Regions from separate parts of the Paenibacillus pseudetheri genome, predicted to be linked through region 2. Evidence: riboswitches for the same ligand, from Rfam matches in the RefSeq annotation. Region 2 holds a riboswitch; the other holds the start of a gene.

Region 1 (5,620 bases), on a different contig from region 2:
CTTATAATCGTTATTGTAAATATCTGCCGCCAGTACATCGACCTTATCTGCTCCCGGATAATAAGCTTGATATGGATCTGACCATTCATTCGGCGCATTGGGATTCCAAACCCACAACAGATTATTCAGCTTGTGTGTATTCACTAAACGATCGTACATCAGGTTCCAGAGCACGGTAAAATTATCTTTACCTCCCCACCAGAACCAATTGCCGTTCATTTCATGATAGGGACGCCATAAGACTGGAACGCCGGCATCACGTAATTCTCCTAGATATATAGCAATCTCGTCAAAATCGGCCATTAAGCTCTGATATTGAGAGGTTCCAGGGGTAACATAAGCATTAAACTTCTCCTGACTTAGTTTCATGGATACGTTAGACCATTTCGGAGAAGTTCCCGGCAGACTCTGATGGAACGTCATCGCTACGATGCCACCCTCTCTCGACCATTTGATCGCGCTGTCGACAACAGCTTGACGCTGAGAAGCAATGGTAGCTTTGGATTGGTTAGTTATTGCTCCTAATTCGTAACCATGTAATACGGCATGCTCCCCAGAGGTGTTCTTTACCTTATTATTGAGTTCATCCGGACTTTCCAGATAATCGTGCTGGCCCGCCATAATCCCTTTGCCGCTGAAATTGGCCAAATCATTAAGCAGTTGACTGGCTTCCTCAGAAGCTAAAGGATTAATGGGTACCGCAGGTAGTGTGATAGATATTGTGGAAGTAGTTGTTGTAGTGGTAGCTGATGTGGTAACATTCTGAGGCGCAAGAAGGCTGCGTGCCTCACTCAACGGCAGAAAAGACAAAATAAATATTGTGAGGACAGGCACAACAGTGACAAGAAACGGGTACTTACAATAAAAGCGCAAGTTAATCCTCCTTCCGGCAGCCTCCACAGGTGCTCAAGTGATCATATTCCTGTTCAGGACAAGCATCTTTTTAGCCAAATGAGGACTATCGCTTAGGTGAGATCTGAGAGGAACAACACGCTAGAAGGAATGGTTCCTTTCGGCTGACTTGGACTTTTCCACATCAGCTTTACTCTGGCGTCCCCCTGATTCTCGTAATATTCCACTTTGATATCATACAATTGTCCGGCCTTCAGAGTGATACTTCCTTGACGCTCTGTTACACTCTGCTCTATCCAGCTATCAATTACGGGTATCCCATCAATCCAGACACGTATTCCATCATCAGATGCGCTGTAGATTTGATAAGTTTCACTATATAGAGCCTTCATTTTACCGCTCCAGCGTATAGAGAAATTGTCTATACCAAGAGAAGCATCCGGCGTTCCTAACTGCCAGTTAAAATCAATCACTGCATCGTTCTTAGTCAGGGCTGGTGTTCCCGATAGCCGCATGTTTTTAAAGTATTCACCCTTCAATCCATTCTTCAATGGAGGGAGTGCTTCCTGTTCGTTAGCGGGCGGGAGCATCCCCGAGTTATATTTATCCCGAGTCAGTGTAAAGCTGTTATTCATAAAGGTTTGGATCGTTTCTATGCTGTTATTTTCATATAGAAATTTTCCCCAACTCATCATAAATACCCATTTACTTTGCGACTGCAACAGTTTGGTCGGATTTGGCAAATCGCCATTCTCTCCGATAGCAATGGGTTTACCAGCAGCCAGACTAAGCAAACTGTCATAATATTGTTGCTGGTAGTCATTCTCATAGATATCTGCTGCCAAAATATCCACCTTATCCGCACCCGGATAAGTAAGGGCATAAGGATCTGACCACGCATTTGGAGCGTTCGGGCTCCAAACCCACAACAAGTTATTTAATTTATGAACGTTAGCAAAACGATCATACATAATATTCCACAGTTCGGAAAAATTGTTCTTCTTCCCCCACCAGAACCAGTTGCCATTCATTTCATGGTAGGGTCTCCATAGAACGGGCACCTTTGCATCTCGTAAGCTTTTTAACGAAACTGCGACTTTATCGAGTTCAGCAATCAGACTGCTATACTGCGGTGTGCCAGGGGTTACGTATTTGTCGAATTCGCTTTGGCTAAGACTTCTCTTAACGTTCGACCAATCATAAGAAGTTCCAGGCAAGTTCGCATGGAAGGTCATCGCTACAATCCCGCCGCCTCTACTCCAATTCATAGCGCTGTTCACTACGTTCTGACGCTGCCAAGCTACCGTTCCCTCAGATTGTCCGCTGATCGCACCCATCTCATACCCATGAAGAGCAGCATATTGTCCGCTTGTGGTCTTTAGCTTGTTGTTGATTTCATCCGGACTTTCCAAATAGTCATGCTGTCCTGCGAGAATCCCTTTTCCGGAAATAGAATATAGGTCATTAAGCAACTTGACGGCTTCAGGAGAAGTCTCCGGATTTACCGGATTTCCAGAGCTAGAAGCAGCGCCTGCTGCAGACGGTGCACTCCCAAATCCCAATGGAATCACCGTCAGAAACAAGACCAGAGACAGGAACGTGCTGAGAAGTCGATACGTACGGTAAGCTTTCAAAAAAATCTTCCTTTCGGTAGCTAGGCTGCCACTCTTGCGAAGGCCCTATAGCTTTGCGTCCCTACCTTTCGATAGGTTTGCCATTATCAAATTGAGGAGGATTAATCCCTCTACCGTAAATATCGACTTCATTTAATTGTGATTTTAGCGATTTTTGTCTATTATTGAATAATTAGGTCGAAATACCTGTTAGTGATAGATTCAAAGTGGTTATATAGATAGGTTAGAATATTTTAGTCCTAAGAAATGAACTGCTGCAGCTCGATATCATTCCAGTCTAAAGTAATACGAATATTGTCCTCCTCTACTAGTTCAGATCCCGTCTGTACCTCAATAAATTCAACATCGGTTAAAGCGAGAATAGCGTGTTTTGTCCCTTCCGGTATACGAACTACATCACCGGCTTTAACATTATGCATTTTCTCATTCAGCACAATGCTTGCTTCACCGCTGACAATCGTCCAGATCTCACTGCGTTTACGATGTAGCTGATAGCTGATATTTTTACCCTCGGCAATAAATATTCGTTTGGTCAGCACTTCATTCCCTTCATCGTATTTCACATAATCAATGACCTTATAATGTCCCCAGCGGCGCTCCTCGTACATCGGTCTTTGTTCAAAAGACTTCAGCACTTCTTTAATGCGCGGACTCTCGGCTTTATGCGTTACTAAAATCCCATCCGGGCTGGCCGCGATAATCAGATCCTTTGCACCGATGACTGTAATAGGAATATCAAGCTCATTGATCAAGCAAGTGCCTTCAGAATCCGCTGTTACAAAACCTTTGCCAACATGGTTGCTAGTCATTTCCTCAGTTAACGTATTCCAGGTTCCAAGATCCTTCCAGAATCCATCATATGGCTGCACCACGATATTCTCTTCTTTTTCCACCACTTCATAATCAAAACTGATAGAAGACAGCAGCTTATACTGTTTCTGTAACTCTTCATAACCTAATGGCAACCCTTTACGCTGCAAAATATCCAGCAGATACCCTAAACGAAAAGCGAACACTCCGCAGTTCCACAATGCATTTCGGGCGATTAGCTCCTCAGCTTGGATCCGATCTGGTTTCTCCTGAAAGTGACTCACTCTCATAAAACCATTCTCTCCCGCCTGATCTGTGGTAGGAATGATATATCCGTATTTCTCCGAAGGATGTTCAGGAACAACCCCCATCAGCGCAAGATTCGCACCACTTTCCAGCATGGTATGCTCTAATTCAGCTACCGTATCGAAGAATGAAGCCTCCACATAGGGGTCCACCGGTAAGATGGCAATTGTCTCCGCAGGTGAGACTCCCGCTACTGAATATAAGTATGTTGCTGTCAGCGCAATCGCTGGAAAGGTATCGCGGCGTTCCGGCTCGACGATGATCGGCACATCCGCGCCCAATTGACTCTGAATCATTTCCACTTGGCTGCGGCCTGTGGCTAGATAGGAGGAATCCTCCATGCCTCTCTCTTTCAGTTGTCTCCATACTCGCTGAACCATCGACTCCGCTTCGCCCTGAGGACTTTGCAGCACTTTTAGAAATTGCTTCGAACGTGAATCATTAGACAAAGGCCACAACCGTTTTCCTGAACCGCCTGATAAAAGTACTAACTTCATAATTTGTCGCCTCCGCAAAAGGATTGTTATTCATCATGGATTACGCTTTGCTGATTGTGCTGGGATGCGCCAGTAAAGATTAGGATTGCTTCATCGCTTTGCTTGGTCGCCAATTTAAAGGCATTGTTAGGCATAAGCCACTCCAAGGAATATTGGACTTCCGATCGCTGTTATCCTCAGATTTCCTGATTTGAACCGCTTCTTGCGGTAGAAATCTGAGGATAAAGGCGAACGCTACCGCTTCTACAGTTCCAATAATCCTCTCCGTTCCCTTCCTAACAACCTTTTTTTATATGGCTCCAACTCGCTTACGCTCGGTGGAGCAACCTTTCATTACCTTACCGTGCTTCCCGGCTGTTCCAGCGGGAGCTGATGGGATGATTACTAAAGATCTTTTGCCGCCTGCGACGGCAGGGAACAACTAAAGCGAATAGAATCCCTTTGAATCATTCTATTGTTCAAACCTTGTTCGCCCTAAAGATTCATCTCGACAGCCTCAATGACTACAGAATCATTCAGACCACTCAACTGCGGGCGGCCGATTGAATAATAAGATAGGCCAGTACCCTCAATCTGCTCTTTCGTGTAGACGTTACGACCATCGATTAGCACCTTCCGGTGCATAACGTTGGCTACCTTTTGCAGATTTATATCCTTAAAGACTCCCCAAGCAGTAAGCAAACATATGGCATCGCTATCCTCAGCCGCTTCCTCGGGAAGCGAGCACCAACGGAGCTGCGGATGATCATATTGCTGCCGGAAATTATCAGCAGCGATCGGATCGTACAGCTTCACGATCGCCCCCTCCGCTACGAGCATCTCAATAATTTCCCGCGCAGGGGTCTCACGAACATCATCTGTGTTTGGCTTGAACGCCAAACCCCATATCCCTATAACCGCACCGTTCAATGTCCCTAATGATTCACGCAGCTTTGGAATGATCATGAATCGCCGCTCTCTATTCACCTCAACTACGGATTGCAGTAGCTTAAAATCGTAATCCACGTTACCGGCGATTTGGATAAGCGCATTGGTGTCTTTAGGAAAGCAGGAGCCGCCATAACCAATACCAGCTTGCAGGAAGGAGGATCCGATTCTTCGGTCCATGCCCATTCCTTCCGCCACCTCGGTCACATCAGCTCCCACTTTTTCACAAATATTAGAGATTTCATTAATAAAAGAGATCTTGGTCGCTAGAAAGGCGTTGGATGCATATTTAATCATTTCTGCGCTTCGGATATCAGTCACGAATATATTGTCGGTATATCCTTGATGAAGCTGGCGCATAATTGGCACTAATTCAGGATTATTTAGTCCGATAACAACTCGGTCAGGATGAAGGGTATCCCGAATAGCGGAACCCTCACGTAGAAACTCAGGAGCAGATACGATATCGAATGGATGTGTCGTACGATCCGATATCATTTTTCGTATTTTCTCATTCGTCCCCACTACAACTGTCGATTTAGTCATAATTATTTTGTAACCATCCATCGCATTTGCAATTTCGATAACAGCATC
Region 2 (5,620 bases):
CATCCTCTCCTACACAGCAGGAACCAACCGAATTCCTGTACCAGTAAGTAAGCCATGGCTGGTTAATCGGATATCTACCCCCAAGATCATTCGGGAGATTCGAGATTTAAAAAAGAAAGTCGATCTAGTCTTGCTTTATCTGCATTTCGGAAGCGAATACCGTTACACTCCAAACAAGAGGCAAAAAGAGCTGGTCAATTTCTTCTTTAAAAATGGCGCCGACATCATCCTTGGGTCTCACCCACATGTTCTTCAACCGTTAGCGCTTCGGGGAAAAAAACAATTCGTTATTTACTCATTGGGGAATTTTGTTTCGACTAAACTAATGAATATTCCTTATACACAAAGCGGTATCATACTTACGCTTAAAATAAAGAAGGATGAAAAAGGACACACAAGTATAACTAACGTCGGTTACATCCCGACTTGTGTAGATCGAAGAATAAAAAGCGGCAGGAAAATTACAGAAATCATCCCCATCCGCGACGCATTAAAGAGAAGCGACACTGATATAAAAACAGAGCGGAGAATTCTCATGAATCGAATGTTGAAACATACGACGACAATCTTAAAGAGGGAATAGAACCGTTATTATAATAGACTGTGGAAATAAAAATAACGTTCCGCGGAATTTACCGTGGAACGTTATAGATTTAGCGCTCAGTAAAAACTATATTTGGGTTTATCGTAAACGATCGGGCATCATTATTTTAAGGAATTCTAGAATACCATTCTCTACTACGAGTTCTTCTCTATCTTGATCAGCAAGTACTCTTCTGATGATATCTTCTTTACCCTCCATCACTTTACTTGTCCAATGAGGATCAATGATAAGAGAACGTCCTACTGCTACTAATTCAGCATTTGTCAACGTTTCCTCTGCGTTCTGTTTGGTACGGATATCTCCTACCCCAATTAAAGGTACACGACCATTGATTTTTTCATGTACATATTGCAGGATTGATTTTCCTTTAAAATCTTCAGATGCAGATACTTTCTTAAAGTCCCCTAATGAAATATGCAGATAATCCAGCTTTTTATCAGCTAATCTATCAATGAGATAAAGGGTATCTGCCATATTAATTCCAGGCTCTTCATATTCTTCTGGAGAAAAACGATAACCGACAATAAAATCCTTAACCTTTGAATTATCAACGACAGCAATAATTGCATCAACTAATTGGTTAATAAAATTAAATCTTTTCTCTAAACTTCCGCCCCATTGGTCTTCCCGACGGTTGGAGTGTGGAGAGAAGAATTGTTGGATTAAATATGTGTTTGCTCCATGAATTTCTACTCCATCAAATCCAGCTTGAATCGCACGTTGAGTCGCTTTTTTAAAATCCTCAATTAAACCGAAAATTTCATCTTCTGCTAATGCTCTTGGAATTTCTGCATTCGGACGTTCGGCAGCAATAGCGCTAGCGGAAACGGGTTGTACGCCACGTAATATTTTTGAATCTGTCATTCTTCCTGCATGGAAAAGTTGTAAAATAGCTTTTGTTCCATTTCGTTTAATAGTCGACGCTAGTTGGCTAAGGCTTGGAATAAACTGATCGGAGGAAACGCTAAGTTCACCTTCCCATCCTTTTCCACCCTCTTGTACATTTGCTGCCGCAGTGATAACCGCACCTACTTCGCCCGTTCTTAGCGAATAGTATTTCAATTCATCTTGTGTTACTACACCGTCATAAAAGCTCATTCGCGTGGTCATTGGAGCCATAACCACGCGATTTTTCAATGTCAGTCCTCTGCGAAAAGTTAATGTTTTGTCTAGTGCTATCATCTTTTTCCCAACTTTCATTAAATTATATTTAACAGGATATTATATACATGCGCATACATATAAATTACAGTAATGATTTATTCTTGTCAACTAATAAAGAACTGCTGTTGAATACAACAAAAAGCGCTGTTCCGCTGAACAGCGCTTTTCGCTCGTTAAGAATCGTCCTGATTATTCTAGTTCGGCCGGTTTTACAATGGCTGCACCTTTGTTATTCTTGGAATATTTAGCTTCGATTTTCGTGGTGTATGTATCTTTTTCTCCGTCACTTATCAGCACATAATTCAGATCGACTGTCAGCTTTTCCGTTTGCCAGGTCTTAGTATTGACGAATAATTTCCACGTTACGCTTTTGGGTTGAACTATCTCACCATCCCAGAGGTTCTCCTGGTCATAGAGTTTGATTATTCCCTTAGCTGCTGTCGGATCGGTTACCGTGAACTGTAGGACCGTTTGTGCGCCAGCAGTGCTGACTTTCATAGATTTTTTATAACTTTTGACCGAATCAAGCATGGAAACAGGATCGTATTGACCTTTGGAGTAAAAAGAATCCCACTCCATCTTCTCCAGTCCAATCCAATACTGTGCATCAGGATCGATTGGCTCCCCGTCATCGTCGTAACCTTCATCTTCAGATTCATCGATCAGTTCACTTCCGTCTACAAGATAGTAAAACTCCTTGTCATTGGCATATAGACTGTAAGATGTTTCTAAAAGACTGCTATCGACGGTGCCTGCTGCGGCAAAATTCGGCAGACGGTTGACATCCAGCTTCAGAGTGTTGGTGTTGCTGATACGTACCCCGCCGCTTTGAACATCCTGTTTTTTGGTCACATCTAAGTGGAAATTCTTTATTGCTTTTGAAGCTGCCGTTACTTTGCTGATCATTTGATCCGCGGTTACTGCTGTTGTGGTAGCTGCAGATACAACTTCAGGATTAGACATCGATCCGATCGTTCCGGACAGCAATAATGCACCCGCTGCCAAACCTGTACCTATTGTTTTTAAAAAACTCTTCATGTACTTCCCCTTTCGGCCCCTTGCGATAATGTAACACCGTAGGTAGGAATAATAAAAACAGCTCGAAATAGACTACACGTCCTTCAGAGCTATTCCTTATGATTTCTAAGACATCCCTATGGCGGCCTGGCGATCATTTCCTTCTGTCAAAAGGTTTTAGACCCACGGCTTTGTGTCATCATCTTTCGATGATTTTACCTTTAACGCGGACTTTCAATTAGTTTAAATCAGATTAAAGAACGCTTGTCCCTTCGTTAATTTTATCATGGTCATATTTACCTGTAAACGACTTATCTTCCATTTCCGTTTACCAACTGATTTACTCGTATCCTTATATCAACGTAAAAAAAGCATAAAACAGGACTCCAGTCCACTTTATGCTTTGTATCTAAACTTATTTTACAGGGTCAAAAAGATTAGGATAAACAATACTTAACCAGCGCATCACGCACGCCATGCTCGTTGTTCGAACCCGTAACAGCATTCGCTGCCGCTTTTACCTCTACCGGAGAATTATCCATCGCCACGCCCATCCCCGCATAAGTAAGCATAGAAATATCATTAAAATAATTACCGATCGAGAGGACTTCTTCCTGCGGAATTCCCAGCTTCACAGCAAGATTTTTTAAGGCGTTGCCTTTAGAGGATTCAGGATGCATCAAATCAACAAAAAATTCACCACTCCGCAAAATGTTATACTCAGGGGTCCAAGTACGCCATTCACGTTCAGCTTCGTCAAGGATTTCTGACTGTGTAAATACAGTAAACTTAACCACTGGTTCACGGAAATCTTCCCAGGCCGGTAACGTCGCTGGCATAATACGGAAGTGCTCATACATATAATTAGCTTCTTTAGTCAGATTCTCTACATTATCAACATACATATCAAAAGCAGTATTCACATCATAATGAATATTGTGCTTACGGCAATAGTCGATATAGGGGTCAAGACCACGTGCATCCATACCGTATTGGTGCAGCACTTCTCGATCTTCCACACGCACCGTCGCTGCTCCATTGTGACCAAGCACGTAACCAGTCAGCCCCATTTCCTCCATGAAAGGAATCGAGTTCTGTGGACTGCGTCCCGTACACAATACGATTTGACCGCCAAGACGTGTAACCTCAGCAATAGCTTCCTTATTCTCAGAGCTTAAGAGGTGATCATCATTTAATAGCGTACCGTCCACATCTAGTGCAATCAGTTTGTATCTCATACTCCACCATCCTTGTCTTTCTTTTTCTATATATATTGAACTTGGCTTTTTGAGTTAAGTTTCCAAAATCAATTTATATATCATTTTCTCTACTATCCTTCTGACCCATCTGCGCCTAAGAGTGCCAGTTCCTCTAACGTCAGTTCCCGACAAGCTCCCAGCGGCAGACTTTCATCCAGCTTCAATTCTCCCATAGATACACGTTTCAGAAAAGTGACTTTTTTGCCAACCGCCTGAAACATACGCTTCACCTGATGAAATTTCCCCTCAGTGATGATAAGTGAAATATGAGAAATCACTTTGCTCCCGCGCTCTCTTCCAAGAATGGTTAAGTGTGCAGGTAAAGTAACGTAGCCATCTTCCAGCTCCACCCCTGCTGCAAAAGCCGCGACATCATCCGAGTCTACATCGCCCTCGATGGTTGCCTCGTATGTTTTCGGGACATGCTTGCGTGGCGACAGCAATTCATGGGCGAGTTTCCCATCATTAGTGATCAGCAGCAGTCCTACAGTATCCTTATCTAGCCTTCCTACAGGAAACGGTTCAAACTGTGCATATTCGTGCTTTAAAAGATCCAAAACTGTCCGATCCCGCTTGTCCTCCGTAGCTGACAGGACACCTGGGGGTTTGTTCATCATAAGATATATGAATTCACGGTAGGTAACAACCTCTCCCCCTACCTCTATTTTATCGGCATAAGGATCCACATGAAACCCACTATCTTTTACCACTGTCCCGTTCACCAATATTAAGCCTTGTTTAGCTTGTTTACGGATATCACTGCGCGACCCCACTCCAATATGGGACAACACTTTATCTATTCGTTGTTTTTTGGCGGGCTTACCTGATTGGCTCATTGTTACATCCACCTCCAGCCTGCGGGATATTCGTTCTTGAGTATACCATCCTGCCACTTACCCCAGCCTGCGCTGTAGCCATCAATGCAGACCAGAACGTATCCCTTTTGGGCACTTCCTATTCTAATAGAGAGACGTTCTTGAGAAATCGACAACGTCTCTCCTTTAAGATAGGAAATAGCTTCATGATTCGTACTGGAGAGTGATACACTTCGGCAGCTTTCTTCGGGATGCAAAGCTGTAGCCATCGGATGTCCCGGGATAAATCTTCCGTTACGGATTTGTCCTACATACCATCCCGGACGAATCGTTTTTAATCCATTTAGTCTTTCCTTAGGAAGTGGAGAAATGTACAGATGGTCACCGAACAGAACCGGATATCCTTTAGGTTCCCACCCAAGCTGATCTCGTACAAAATTTCCATACGCAGTCAAAGCTTGCTCGTCACCTGAAACTTGCCGACCACGGTCAGCGCCACCAGTAGGTTTGTGAGAAGGTTTCCCTTCTTTCCCCCGTCTTCCTTCTGATTTATTGGATGATTTAACGTGTGCTGCACCTTTTGGAACAGTAGTTCTTGCAGATTCATTTAACTTGACCTCTATGTGATCACGTTCCTCCATTGAAAGCCTAATTCCCCCATGTTGTAGTACAGCCATGAAATGTCCTTCGCCTTTCACCTTATGCGGCCACAGTCTTGCTGTACCTGAGAGTTCTCCGAAGCCAGGAGCAAATGAGCCTGT

Evidence for each region. A riboswitch is a leader RNA that binds a small molecule or an ion and turns the genes downstream of it on or off. The one in region 2 is predicted to bind cyclic di-GMP.
Region 1: it holds a riboswitch for cyclic di-GMP, as region 2 does, so the genes downstream of both, L1028_RS13615 (glycosyl hydrolase) here and L1028_RS16290 (DUF6612 family protein) in region 2, are expected to answer to the same signal.

Annotation. Positions count from the first base shown of each region.
Region 1 covers NZ_CAKMAB010000012.1:135,200-140,819, reverse strand. The annotation lists gene L1028_RS13620 (glycosyl hydrolase) at 1-873, opposite strand, end outside; gene L1028_RS13615 (glycosyl hydrolase) at 966-2,486, opposite strand; cyclic di-GMP riboswitch class I at 2,499-2,578, opposite strand; gene L1028_RS13610 (sugar phosphate nucleotidyltransferase) at 2,726-4,099, opposite strand; gene L1028_RS13605 (UDP-glucose dehydrogenase family protein) at 4,574-5,620, opposite strand, start outside.
Region 2 covers NZ_CAKMAB010000016.1:85,546-91,165, reverse strand. The annotation lists gene L1028_RS16300 (CapA family protein) at 1-583, shown strand, start outside; gene L1028_RS16295 (NADH-dependent flavin oxidoreductase) at 683-1,804, opposite strand; gene L1028_RS16290 (DUF6612 family protein) at 1,958-2,806, opposite strand; cyclic di-GMP riboswitch class I at 2,924-3,015, opposite strand; gene L1028_RS16285 (Cof-type HAD-IIB family hydrolase) at 3,223-4,023, opposite strand; gene L1028_RS16280 (pseudouridine synthase) at 4,116-4,880, opposite strand; gene L1028_RS16275 (RsmB/NOP family class I SAM-dependent RNA methyltransferase) at 4,883-5,620, opposite strand, start outside.